2 regions of the Streptomyces sp. NTD91 genome follow, and region 2 is predicted to be linked to the other one. Evidence: predicted binding sites of a transcription regulator. Region 2 holds the regulator's gene; the other holds the start of a gene.
The links. The regulator HspR, encoded in region 2, represses chaperone genes until heat shock. The targets are predictions, from matches to a motif close to TTGAGNNNNNNNNNCTCAA.

Region 1: a site for HspR is predicted at 1,608-1,626, ahead of lon (endopeptidase La). Genes of this name have one in related genera too.

What each region holds. Positions count from the first base shown of each region.
Region 1 is NZ_JCAJZW010000005.1:120,946-127,861, forward strand. It holds gene AC5WRT_RS08070 (spermine/spermidine synthase domain-containing protein) at 1-445, opposite strand, end outside; gene AC5WRT_RS08075 (rhomboid-like protein) at 644-1,465, shown strand; gene lon (endopeptidase La) at 1,649-4,069, shown strand; gene AC5WRT_RS08085 (serine/threonine-protein kinase) at 4,186-5,136, shown strand; gene AC5WRT_RS08090 (hypothetical protein) at 5,381-5,974, shown strand; gene AC5WRT_RS08095 (hypothetical protein) at 6,083-6,556, shown strand; gene AC5WRT_RS08100 (hypothetical protein) at 6,643-6,916, shown strand, end outside.
Region 2 is NZ_JCAJZW010000039.1:57,506-64,421, forward strand. It holds gene AC5WRT_RS30335 (sugar ABC transporter substrate-binding protein) at 1-688, opposite strand, end outside; gene AC5WRT_RS30340 (PA14 domain-containing protein) at 984-2,054, shown strand; gene AC5WRT_RS30345 (heat shock protein transcriptional repressor HspR) at 2,105-2,557, opposite strand; gene dnaJ (molecular chaperone DnaJ) at 2,565-3,731, opposite strand; gene grpE (nucleotide exchange factor GrpE) at 3,774-4,448, opposite strand; gene dnaK (molecular chaperone DnaK) at 4,448-6,286, opposite strand; gene AC5WRT_RS30365 (MraY family glycosyltransferase) at 6,381-6,916, opposite strand, start outside.

The DNA.
Region 1 (6,916 bases), on a different contig from region 2:
CGTTGTCGATGTCCAGGCAGAGCGCGTCGAACGTGTCGGATGTCTCATTGACGAACGCCACCAGATCGTCCTGCACGATCTCGGTGCGCGGATCGCGCAGCGCGCCGGCGGACACCTCGGTCAGCGGCCCGTCGCGGTGCCAGTCGATGACGGCGGGCTCCCGCTCGACGACGGTGATCCGCCCCCACCGCGGATCCGCCGCGGCGTGCGCGAGCGAGAAACCCACACCCAGCCCTCCGATCAGCACGTTCGGCTCCGGGCGGTCGTCCAGCGCCTCGTATGCGGCGTCGACCAGCCGCCGCTCGGAGCGGCCGTCGGAGGTGTCCATGAGGAAGCAGCCGTTGGCGATGATCTGCAGCAGCGCTCCGTGCCGGCGCAGCACCACCTCGCCGTACGGGCCGTCGCGCCGGTCGAGGACCACGGGGGAGTCGTACACGGCAGTCATGCCTCCATCCTGCTCGAACACACCGTGGCCGACACGGGAATTACGGGTGCCGCACTGATGTGCGGCCGAAGGGGGGTGAGGCGCGGACGCCGCCGAAACGTAGGAGGTTGCTGTGAATCGGCTCTCGCGTGGCGTCGGTCATAGACAGTGGCCCGCGGACCGCGAAGTGTTGGGCCGGACGGAAGGAGTGCCACGAACGTGGAACGGACCGCGACGGGCCCTGCGACGGCCGCGTCCCCGCCCCTGACGGACGTGCCCGTCCCGGACGGCACCACCGCCCTCCCGCTCCCCGCGCTCGCGCGTCTCCTGGACGGCATGCCGCGCCAGCGGGACGCCCCGGCTCCCGTTCCCCGGTCCGCCGCCCCGTCCGAGGCGTCCCCGGCCGTACCGCTCCGGCTCCCTTTCCCGCGGGTGTGGCGCCTGCTGCCCACCCCCGTCGGCACCCCGTTCACCTTCGCCTACACGGCCCTCCTGGCGGTCACCTCCGTGGTGGCCGCCCTCGCCGACCCGGCCCTGGTGCACGCCTTCTACCAGGACTCCAGCACGGACGTGGCCCACCTGCTGCGGTCGCCCGCCGTGGTGCTGCTGGCGAGCGCGCTGTGGATCGCCGGCGGGGTCCTGTCGCCGTACGCGCTCGCGTTCGTGCTGGTCCTCACCGCGCTGGAGCGGCGGATAGGCGGCGCGAGAGCCGCCTGCGTCTTCCTCGCCGGGCACGTCCTGGCCACCCTCGCCACGGAGATCCCCGTGGGCCTGGCCGTCCTGGTCGGCCATCTGCCGGCCACCTCGCTGCACCGCCTCGACTACGGCATCAGCTTCGGCGTCGCCGCCAGCATCGGCGCTCTGTGCGGCCTGCTGCCCCCCTGGCTCGGCTGGCCCCTCCTCGCCCTGACGGCCGGCGAGCTCGTGACCGACCTGATCGCCTTCGAGGACCCGATGACGAACTGGGGTCACCTGATCGCGCTGACGACAGGGGTGGCGAGCCGGCCCTTCGTGCGCCGGTGGGCGCAGGCGCCCCGATAGAGGCGCCGGGCCGTCCCGGCGGGCGGCTCACCGGCGTGGCTGCGTACGCGGCCCCCGCAACGCTCCTTTCCATGCATTCCGTTGGACGCGTCTGATCGCTCACAGCGAACAGGCGGAGGGAACACCCGTCCATCTCCGGCAGTTGAGTCGGTACAGCTCAACTTGACTGCCGAAGGGGAGATCATGGCTGCTGAGTCACCGGCGTTCACGCTCGTCCTGCCCGTGCTGCCGCTCGACGACGAGGTCGTGCTGCCCGGCATGGTGGTTCCGCTGGACCTGAGCGATGCCGAGGTGCGGGCCGCGGTGGAGGCCGCGCAGGCCGCCGCCCGGTCGGAACCGGGCAAGCCCAAGGTGCTGCTGGTGCCCCGGATCGACGGCACGTACGCGAAGACCGGTGTGCTGGGCACGGTCGAACAGGTCGGCCGGCTGGCCGACGGCGACCCGGGGGCTCTGATCCGCGGCCGGAGCCGGGTGCGGATCGGCGCCGGCACCACCGGCCCCGGCGCGGCCCTGTGGGTGGAGGGCGCGCGCATCGAGGAGACCCTGCCGGAGCCGCTGCCCGGTCAGGTCGCCGAACTCGTCAAGGAGTACAAGGCGCTTGCCACCGAGTGGCTGAAGAAGCGCGGCGCCTGGCAGGTCGTGGACCGCGTCCAGGCCATCGACGACGTCTCCGCGCTCGCCGACAACTCCGGCTACTCGCCGTTCCTGACCACCGAGCAGAAGGTCGAACTGCTGGAGACCGCCGACCCGGTGGCCCGGCTGAAGCTCGCCACGCAGGCGCTCCGCGACCACCTCGCCGAGCAGGAGGTGGCCGAGACCATCGCCAAGGACGTCCAGGAGGGCGTCGACAGGCAGCAGCGCGAGTTCCTGCTGCGCCGCCAGCTGGAGGCCGTCCGCAAGGAACTGCGCGAGCTGAACGGCGAGAAGGACGGCGAGGAGTCCGACGACTACCGCGCCCGCGTCGAGGCCGCGGACCTGCCGGAGAAGGTCCGCGAGGCCGCGCTCAAGGAGGTCGACAAGCTGGAGCGGTCCAGCGACCAGGCCCCGGAGGGCTCCTGGATCCGCACCTGGCTGGACACCGTCCTGGAGATGCCCTGGAACGAACGGACCGAGGACGCGTACGACATCCAGGGCGCCAAGGAGATCCTGGACGCCGAGCACGCCGGTCTGGACGACGTGAAGGCGCGCATCACCGAGTACCTGGCCGTTCGCAAGCGGCGCAGCGAACGCGGCCTGGGCGTCATCGGCGGCCGGCGCGGCGGTGCCGTGCTGGCACTCGTGGGCCCGCCCGGCGTCGGCAAGACCTCGCTCGGCGAGTCCGTCGCCCACGCCATGGGCCGGAAGTTCGTCCGCGTCGCCCTCGGCGGCGTCCGTGACGAGGCCGAGATCCGCGGCCACCGCCGTACGTACGTCGGCGCGCTGCCCGGCCGGATCGTGCGGGCCGTCAAGGAGGCCGGGTCGATGAACCCGGTGGTCCTGCTCGACGAGATCGACAAGGTGGGCTCCGACTTCCGCGGCGACCCGGCCGCGGCCCTGCTCGAAGTCCTCGACCCGGCGCAGAACCACACCTTCCGGGACCACTACCTGGAAGTCGAACTCGACCTGTCCGACGTGGTCTTCCTGGCCACCGCCAACGTCCTGGAAGCCATCCCGGAGGCGCTCGCCGACCGGATGGAGATCGTCCGCCTGGACGGCTACACCGAGGACGAGAAGGTCGTCATCGCCCGTGACCACCTGCTCCCGCGCCAGCTGGAGCGGGCCGGGATCGGCGCGGACGAGGTCACGATCGACGAGGGCGCGTTGCGCAGGCTCGCGGGCGAGTACACCCGCGAGGCGGGCGTCCGGACCCTGGAGCGCTCCATCGCACGCCTGCTGCGCAAGATCGCGGCGCAGCACGAACTCGGCGAGCGGGAGCTGCCGTTCACGGTGACGCAGGACGAGCTGCGCGGCCTGATCGGGCGCCCGCACCACGTGCCCGAGTCCGCACAGGACCCGGCCGAGCGCCGTACGGCCGTCCCGGGTGTGGCGACCGGCCTCGCGGTCACCGGCGCGGGCGGCGACGTGCTCTTCGTCGAGGCGTCGCTGGCCGACCCGGAGACGGGCGCGGCGGGTCTGACCCTGACCGGTCAGCTCGGTGACGTGATGAAGGAGTCGGCGCAGATCGCGCTGAGCTTCCTGCGCAGTCACGGCGCCGCACTGGAACTGCCGGTCGGTGACTTGAAGGACCGGGGCGTGCACATCCACTTCCCGGCGGGCGCGGTTCCCAAGGACGGCCCGAGCGCGGGCATCACGATGACGACGGCCCTCGCCTCGCTCCTGTCCGGCCGTCTGGTCCGCACGGACGTGGCCATGACCGGAGAGGTCTCGCTGACCGGCCGGGTGCTGCCCATCGGCGGTGTGAAGCAGAAGCTGCTCGCCGCCCAACGCGCCGGGGTGACGACCGTGATCATCCCCAAGCGCAACGAGCCCGACCTGGACGACGTCCCTGCGGAGGTGCTGGACAAGCTCGACGTCCACACCGTGACCGACGTCCGCCAGGTCCTGGAACTGGCGCTCGCGCCCGCGACGAGCGGCGCGGCGCCGGAGGTTCCCGTGGCGGCGTGACGGACGCCGCGGGAGAGGCGAGGCCCGGGTCCCGTGAGGGAGGCCCGGGCCTCCGCCGTGCCCGCATCGGACCCTCGCCACATGCCCATAACGCAATGACTCGGTAGAATTCAGGCGTGAGTTGGCCCCCCAGCAGCCCCTCCGGCGTGATCGGGGCCGAGATCGCGGGCTACCGGGTGGAGCGCGAACTCGGCCGGGGCGGCATGGCCGTCGTCTACTGCGCCAAGGACCTGCGCCTCGGCCGGACGGTCGCCCTCAAGCTGCTCGCACCGGAGTACACGCGCAACGAAGCCTTCCGCCGCCGTTTCGCCCAGGAGTCCCGGATCGCCGCCGCCATCGACCACCCCAACATCGTGCCCGTCTTCGAGGCCGGGGAGTTCGAGGGCGTCCTCTACATCGCCATGTGCTTCGTGCACGGCCAGGACCTGCGCGCCCTGCTCGACCGCGAGGGCCCGCTGCCGGTGCCGACCGCCCTGCGCATCGCGGCCCAGTTGGCCTCCGCCCTGGACGCGGCCCACGCCCAGGACCTGGTGCACCGCGACGTCAAGCCGGGAAACGTGCTGGTCGCCAAGGGCGTCGACAGCGACCACCCCGAGCACGTCTACCTCACCGACTTCGGGCTCGCGAAGAAGTCGCTGTCGCTCACCGGGTTCACCAGCGCGGGCGAGTTCGTCGGCACCCTGGACTACGTGGCGCCCGAGCGGATCGCCGGGCGCCCGGTGGACGGAAGGGCCGACCTGTACAGCCTGGCCTGCGTGGTCCACGAGATGCTCGCGGGTGCCCCGCCCTTCCGGCGGGAGGACCACCTGGAGCTGCTCTGGGCCCATCAGTACGACCCGCCGCCTGCGCTCAGCGAGGAGCGGCCGGGCATCCCGCGGGCCGCCGACGACGTGCTGAGGAAGGCGCTGGCCAAGGCCCCGGACGACCGTCACGGGAGCTGTCTGGAGTTCGTCGCGGCCCTGCGCGAGGCGGTCACGGGCGCCGCCCCGCCCGTCCGTACGCCGACGGTGGTGGACCGCGTGCCGCCGCCGGAGCCGCCCGCCTGGGCCCGGCCCTTCCTCGACTGACCCCCGCCGCTTACGCGGGCTTTACCCGACGCCTGTGAGCGCGTCAAGTCCCGAGTCCTCGGAACGTGACCCCGATTTCCCGTTCGGCCTTACTTGGAGCACGGCCTCACCGGAAGCGACGTGAGGCGGTCCGGAGGACGGAAATCCCGGAGATTCTGCCGGACGGTCCTCCCGGGTATTTCGCTCAGGTAATCCGCTCAGGTAATCCAGCCTGGGAAATCCTCACAGCAATCGGAGAAAGCTCATGACTCGTATCACGCGTACCCGCACCGACGCCCGTCCGAAGCGCCGCTGCCTGCGTCTCGCGACCGTCGCCGCCTCTGCGGCCCTGGTGACCGGAGGCGTTCTACTGCCCGCGGCCGGCGCGATGGCGGCCCCGGTGCCCACGTCGGCCGTGGCCTTCGTCCACGGCGGTGGCAAGGGCGGCGACGGCGGCGCCGGCGGGGACGGCCTGGTCGGCGGCGGCGGTGGCGCCGGTGGATCCGGCGGCGGCAGCGTCCTCGGCACCGGTGGCGACGGCGGCAAGGGCGGCAAGGGCGGCGACGGCGTCATCGCCGGTGGTGGCGGTGGTGGCGGTGGTGGCGGCGGTGAGGGCGTGATCGGCGGCAAGGGCGGTGACGGCGGCGACGGCGGCTTCGGCATCTTCTCCGGCGGCAACGCCGGTGGCGGTGGCGGCGGTGGCGACGGCGTCCTTGTCGGCGGCAAGGGCGGCAACGGCGGGAAGGGCGGCAACAGCGTCTTCCAGGGCGGCGACGGCGGCAAGGGCGGCAAGGGCGGCTCCGGCGTCTTCGGTGGCCTCGGCGGGTCCGGCGGAGCCGGCGGCAGCAGCTTCTTCTGACCTTCTCCCGCTGTCGTCGACGGGTGTGGGGGCCGCCCGGCCCCCACACCTGACCGGGCCACAGCGCCCGCACCCCGAACCCTCATCCCGAACCGAAACGAGGCCCCCATGTTCACCAGCCCCTCCCGGCGCCCCCTCCTTCTCGCGGCGGCCTCCGTGGCTCTCCTCACCGCCACCGCGTGCGGCGCCCAGGCAGCCACCCACACGGCCCCCACCGGCTCCCCGGCCCCCCGTGGCCACACGGCCCCGGCCCACCCCTCCGCGCACTGCGGCCAGGGCGGCCAGGGCGGCCAGGGGGGCCAGGGCGGCCAGGGGGGCCAGGGCGGCCAGGGCGGTGCACCCGGTCAGCCCGGCCGGCCCGGCGAACCCGGCAAGCCCGGCTGCCTCTCCCCGCACGACCTGCCCGACAGGCCGAAGTCCGAACTCTCCCCCACGGACCGGGCCCGGATCGCGCTCACCGTACTGACCGGCCGGGCGACGAAGGCCGAGGTGGCCAAGAAATACAGGATCTCCGAGAAGGAGATCGGCACATGGGAGCAGCGGATCCTGAACGGCGACTGGGCCGGACTTGCGGACCAATGATCCGCGGAACACTCCGGCGAATTCCCCCTGGGAATCACCTTGAGAATGACCCGGGAAACCCAGGCTTTTATGGAAAGGGAAAACCCATGCGCAGGCGCTCCTGGAAATTCGGAATCGGCCTCGCCGTCACGACCGTGGTGCTCACCGGCGGCGCGACGGCCCCGGCCGCGACGGCCGACACCGGTTCGGCCGCCGGTGGATCCGGCAGCATCCCTCCCCACCTGAGCAGCGTCCACGTGGGCAACGGCAGCGTCCGCATCGGCGACACGATCTGCGCGGGCAACTGCGACGGCACCGTCAACGGCACCGCCGGACACGACGGCGGGATCTGCGCCGGTCTGTGCAACGGCAGCGCCAACG
Region 2 (6,916 bases):
TGTTGTTCTTGCCGATCGCGCCGATGGCCCTGGCCATCTCGGACTCGGCGAGTTCCGGCTTCCAGTCCGTGGTGTCGTACGACTCCGCGATCGTCACCTTGCCGTTCAGCTCGGAGAGCGCGCCCTCCTTGAACTGCTTGGCGTTGGGGTCGGTGGGCGAGCCGTTCACCATGACGATCTTGGTGGAGCTGTCGGCGTTCGAGCCGAGGGCCTCCAGCAGGGTGCGGCCCTGCACCTCGCCGACGAGCTCGTTGTCGAAGGAGATGTAGGCGTCGATCGGGCCCTCGGCGAGCCGGTCGTAGGCGATGACCGGAATGCCCGCGTCCTTGGCCTTCTTCACCTCGGGCGCGATGCCGTGCGAGTCGACGGCGTCGAGCATGATGATGTCGACCTTCTCGTCGATCATCCGCTGCATCTGCGAGGCCTGCCGGGAGGCGTCCGCGTCGGCGTTGGCGTACTCGACCTTGCCCCGCTTCGAGGTGAGCCGGGAGACCTCGCTCTTGATGATGGGGTAGTCGAACTTGTCGTAGCGGGTGTTGGCCTTCTCCGGCAGCAGCAGCCCCACGGTGACGTCGTTGCCCTTGCTCGGGCTCGCGCTCGCGCTGTCCCCCGTCGCGTCCAGCACGCCGCAGCCGGCGAGCGAGAGGGTCATCGTGGATGCAGCCACGGACAGGGCGATTCGACGCATTCGAGGGCTCACTTCAGGTGCGTTCCGGACGTAGGGCGGCTATACGACCCAGGTGTCTGAAAAGACAACGCGGATGCCGCACCCGGCGTCAAGCGGAACTACTTAACGAGTCCGCAACACCACGCTCAGCTGACTCTGTGAAGGACGCGCGGAATCACCTCCAAACACTCTTTACGGACCCTCCATTCAAAGGGCGTTCATGGAACGGCAAAGAGCGTTACAACCAACCCGGAACCCCACGAGTCGTGATCACCGGCGGCTGCGCGCCGCCGATCCGACTCGAGCAGAGGACCGAATGAACCCAGCCAGACGCGCGACCGCCACGGCCGTGGTGCTCGCCACCGCCGGCGCCCTGCTGAACGCGGCCGCCCTGACCGCGTCCGCGGCAACGACGTGCGCCTCGCCGACGTACAAGCGGATGTTCTACGCGAACACCACGTTCTCCGGCACCCCGAAGAAGACGGACTGTGACAGCGTCGTCGACCAGAACTGGACCGGCGCGCCCGCCTCCGGGCTGCCGAAGGACAACTTCGGCGTCCGCTGGCGCGTCACCCGCGACTTCGGGTCCGGTGGCCCCTTCACGTTCGCCGCCTCCGGGACCGACGGCATCCGGGTCTGTCTGGACGGCGGCCGCAAGGCCGACCTGTGGTCCAACGCCTCGGGCACACGCGCCAAGAGTGTGGGCGTCACCGTCCCCAAGGGCCGACACACCGTGCGCGTGGACTACGTGAACTGGACCGGCGCCGCGAGCGTGAAGTTCGCCTACACCCGGCGCACGTCCGCCACCGTCGACTCGGTGCGGCCGCTCGCCCCGGCCGGGGTCTCCTGGGACTACTACACCGGGGACCCGTCCGGTATCCACGCCGTGCTCAACTGGACGGCGAACAAGGAGATGGATCTGGCCGGTTACCGCGTCCACCGCCGGGTGGCGGGCACGAGCGCCTTCACCCTGGTCGGTACGACCACGGTGCACCGCCTCAGCGAACGGCCGCCGCAGGCCGGGCAGTCGTACTACTACGAGATCCGCGCCTACGACAAGGCCGGCAACGAGTCCTCCGGCAGCGCCGACCAGGGCCCGGTCCCCTCACGGGACCTGACCCCGCCCACCGCCCCGAAGCTCGCCGCGACCGGCACGCAGGGCGCCAACGAGCTGTCCTGGACGGCCCCCGGGGACGCGGCCGGCTACCGGGTGTACCGCAGGGCTGCCGGGGCGACCGGCTTCACCGCGCTCGCCGACACCACGGCCACCGGCTACACGGACGCCCAGGCCGCCTACCGCACGGCCTACGACTACAAAGTGGCCGCGCTCGACGCGCACGGCAACGCCGCCGAGTCGGCCGTCGTGACCAGCACGCGGACCATCTGACACGCCGAAGGGGCCCGCGGTCGTCCGCGGGCCCCTTCACGGTGTTCCACTCAGTCCTGTTGCTGCTGACGCTTGGGCCGCCACACCACCAGGGCGCTGGTCTGCTGGACCTCCTGGTACGGCACCAGGTCGCGGCGGTAGGAGGCGTGGACGGCTGCCTCGCGCTGCCGCATCGCGGCCGCCGCGCCGTCCAGGGCCGCCTCCAGCTCCGCGACGCGGGACTGCAGGGCGGCGACCTGGTTCTCCAGTTCGATGATGCGCTTGATGCCGGCCAGGTTGATGCCCTCGTCCTGCGACAACTGCTGCACCTGGCGGAGCAGTTCGATGTCGCGGGCCGAGTAGCGGCGGCCCCGGCCGGCGGTACGGTCCGGCGAGACCAGGCCCAGGCGGTCGTACTGGCGCAGCGTCTGCGGGTGGAGTCCGGAGAGCTGGGCCGCCACCGAGATGACGTAGACCGGGGTCTCCTCGGTCAGTTCATACGGGTTACGTCGACGGCCGTCCATCTCTCTCTCAGTCTCCCTTCGCGGCCTCGAACAGCTCGGCCCGCGGATCCTCGCCCGCGGTCGCCTCGCGATACGCCTCGAGCGCGTCACGAGCCTTCCCAGACAGGTCCTTGGGCACACGCACCTCCACGGTGACCAGCAGGTCGCCGCGGCTGCCGTCCTTGCGGACGGCGCCCTTGCCCCGGGCGCGCATCGTACGGCCGTTGGGCGTGCCGGGCGGCAGTTTCAGGGTGACGGGCGGTCCGCCGAGCGTGGGCACCCGGATCTCGCCGCCGAGGGCCGCCTCGGGATACGTCACCGGCACGGTGACGGTGAGGTTGTCGCCCTTGCGGCCGAACACCGGGTGCGCACCGACGTGCACGACCACGTACAGGTCGCCCGCCGGTCCGCCCCGCTCGCCGGGCGCGCCCTTGCCGCGCAGCCGGATGCGCTGCCCGTCGGTCACCCCGGCCGGGATGCGGACCTGCATCGTCCTGGACGACTTCGCCCGGCCGCTGCCCTTGCACTCCAAGCAGGGGTGCTCGGCGATCAGGCCGCGGCCCTTGCAGTCGGGGCAGGGATCGGTGAGCGAGAAGCCGCCGCCCGAGCCCCGGGCGACCTGCCCGGTGCCGACGCAGGTCGGGCACACGCGCGGCGTGCCGTTCTTGTCGCCGGTGCCCGAGCAGGCCTTGCAGGGTGCCTGGGAGGACATCCGCAGCGGCACCGTGGCGCCCTCGATGGCCTCCGTGAAGCTCAGCGTGACCTCGGACTCGATGTCCTGGCCGCGCCGGGGCTGGGTCCGCGTGCCCGTGGCGCCGCCACGGTTGAACAGGCCCCCGAAGACGTCACCGAGTCCGCCGCCGAAGCCGCCCTGGGTGCTCGCGCCGCCTCCGAAGAGGTCGCCCAGGTCGAAGTTGAACGAGCCGCCGGCGCCCGGCCCGGGGCGGAAGCCGCCGTTGCCGAACAGGGCGCGGGCCTCGTCGTACTCCTTGCGCTTCTTGGGGTCGCCGAGCACGTCGTTCGCCTCGGAGATCTCCTTGAAGCGCTCCTCGGCCTTGGCGTTTCCCTTGTTGGCGTCCGGGTGGTACTCGCGGGCGAGTTTCCGGTACGCCTTCTTGATCTCGGCCTCGGTGGCGTCCTTGGGGACGCCGAGGACCTTGTAGTAGTCCTTCTCGATGAAGTCCTTCGTGCTCATCCTCGACGTACCCCCTTCCCGTGCTTCCCGTAGGTCCTCACGTCAGCCCTCGTCCGGGCCACCGTTCTCCTTGTCGTCGGCGCCGCCGGCGTTCTTCGCCTCGGAGGTCTTGTCCTCGGCGCCCTCGGCCTTGACGGTCTGCGCGCCCGGCTGCGGCTCGGCGACGGCCACCCGCGCGGGGCGGATGGTGCGCTCGCCGATGCGATACCCGGGCTGCAGGATCGCCACGCAGGTCGTCTCGGTGACGTCCGGCGCATAGCTGTGCATCAGGGCCTCGTGGATCGTCGGGTCGAAGGGCTCGCCCTCCTTGCCGAACTGCTGCAGGCCCATCTTGGCCGCGACGGTCTCCAGCGACTCGGCCACCGACTTGAAGCCGCCGACCAGTTCGCCGTGTTCCCGGGCGCGGCCGATGTCGTCGAGCACGGGCAGGAGTTCGGTCAGGAGGTTCGCGACGGCGATCTCCTTGACCGCGATCCGGTCCCGCTCGACGCGGCGGCGGTAGTTCTGGTATTCGGCCTGGAGGCGCTGGAGGTCCACCGTGCGCTCGTTCAGCGCCGTGCGCACCTGGTCCAGCTGGGCCAGCAGACCGGCGTTCTCGTTTCCGTCCCCGGCCGGGGCCGCCCCCTCGTCGGGAGCGGCCTTCGGCTCGGCGTCGTCGGGGGTCGCGCCGGAGGGGACGTCGGGCTTCTCCTCGAAGCCCGGGGTCTCCTCCGTCATTACGCGGCACCGTCCTTGCGCTCGTCGTCCACGATCTCGGCGTCCACGACGTCGTCGTCGGCCTTGGTCTCACCGGCCGAGGCACCGCCGGCGGCCTGCGCGGCCTGGGCGTCGGCGTACATGGCCTGGCCCAGCTTCTGCGAGACGGCGGCGACCTTCTCGGTTGCGGTGCGGATCTCGGCGGTGTCCTCGCCCTTGAGGGCTTCCTTCAGCTCGCCGACCGCGGCCTCGACCTCGGTCTTGATCTCGCCGGGGACCTTGTCCTCGTTGTCCTTGAGGAACTTCTCGGTCTGGTAGACCAGCTGCTCGCCCTGGTTGCGGGCCTCGGCGGCCTCGCGGCGGCGGTGGTCCTCCTCCGCGTAGCGCTCGGCCTCCTCGCGCATGCGGTCGACCTCTTCCTTCGGGAGCGAGGAGCCGCCGGTGACGGTCATCTTCTGCTCCTTGCCGGTGCCGAGGTCCTTCGCCGTGACGTGCATGATGCCGTTGGCGTCGATGTCGAAGGAGACCTCGATCTGCGGGACGCCGCGCGGCGCCGGCGGCAGACCGGTCAGCTCGAACATGCCGAGCTTCTTGTTGTAGGCCGCGATCTCGCGCTCGCCCTGGTAGACCTGGATCTGCACCGACGGCTGGTTGTCCTCGGCCGTGGTGAAGATCTCGGACCGCTTGGTCGGGATCGTGGTGTTGCGCTCGATCAGCTTGGTCATGATGCCGCCCTTGGTCTCGATGCCGAGGGACAGCGGGGTGACGTCGAGCAGCAGGACGTCCTTGACCTCGCCCTTGAGGACACCTGCCTGGAGCGAGGCGCCGATGGCGACGACCTCGTCCGGGTTGACGCCCTTGTTGGCCTCCTTGCCGCCGGTCAGCTCCTTGACGAGCTCGGCGACGGCGGGCATGCGGGTGGAGCCACCGACGAGCACGACGTGGTCGATCTCGTTGATGGAGATGCCGGCGTCCTTGATGACGTTGTGGAACGGCGTCTTGCAGCGCTCCAGCAGGTCGGCCGTCAGCTGCTGGAACTGGGCCCGGGTGAGCTTCTCGTCCAGGTGCAGCGGTCCCTCGGCGGACGCGGTGATGTAGGGCAGGTTGATCGAGGTCTCGGTGGACGAGGACAGCTCGATCTTGGCCTTCTCGGCGGCCTCGCGCAGACGCTGCAGGGCCATCTTGTCCTTGGACAGGTCCACGCCGTGGCCGGACTGGAACTGCTTGACCAGGTAGTCGACGACACGCTGGTCCCAGTCGTCACCACCGAGGTGGTTGTCACCGTTGGTGGCCTTCACCTCGACGACACCGTCGCCGATCTCCAGCAGGGACACGTCGAAGGTGCCGCCGCCGAGGTCGAAGACGAGGATGGTCTGGTCGTCCTTGTCGAGGCCGTAGGCCAGCGCGGCGGCGGTCGGCTCGTTGACGATGCGCAGGACGTTCAGACCGGCGATCTCGCCGGCCTCCTTCGTCGCCTGGCGCTCGGAGTCGTTGAAGTACGCCGGCACGGTGATGACCGCGTCGGTCACCTTCTCGCCCAGGTAGGCCTCGGCGTCCCGCTTCAGCTTCTGCAGGATGAAAGCGGAGATCTGCTGCGGGTTGAAGTCCTTGCCGTCGAGCTGGATCTTCCAGTCGGTGCCCATGTGGCGCTTCACCGAGCGGATGGTCCGGTCCACGTTCGTGACCGCCTGACGCTTGGCGACCTCGCCGACGAGCACCTCGCCGTTCTTGGCGAAGGCGACGACGGACGGCGTGGTCCTGGCGCCCTCGGCGTTGGTGATGACGGTGGGCTCGCCGCCCTCCAGAACGCTGACGACGGAGTTAGTCGTGCCCAGGTCGATGCCGACCGCACGTGCCATGGTTGATTCCTCCAGCTGACTTGAGTGGAACGGACTCAAGTGTGCATGACGGCGGCGACCGGGTCAACAGACCTGAGTCGTCCGGACTCAAGTCTCATCCGTTCCTCACGCGCAACCGGCCTCTGACCTGCGTGGATGGCATCCGCCGCGACTGGGGGACAGGAACGCGAAGGGCGACGGCGACGACCAGCACCACCCCTGAGGCCACCCAGGCCACGACTCCGTCCCCGGTCCACCCGGTGTGCACGAGCACTCCGGCCAGCACCGAGCAGAAGGAGCCGACCCCCAGCAGGACGACGGAGCCCTGCGGGGTGAGCCCGAGCCGCCGCAGCCGGTGCACCAGATGGTCGGGGCCGCGCCGCAGCAGCGGGCGCCGCGCCAGGCGCCGCGAGAGGACCACGAGGAGGGCGTCGGCGAGGGCCACCGCACCGAGGCAGAACGCCACCGCGGCGCTCGGCGCGAGGTCGTACCCCGCGCGCGTGTGGACGAGCGACGACGACAGCAGGAACCCGGTGAACAGCGAGCCGCAGGCGCCGAGCCCGATCCGCGCGGGGTGCCAGTTGTGCATCAGGAAGCCGGTGAGAGCGGCGGCGAACACGCTCAGCAGGACGGCGAGGCCGTCCATCACCT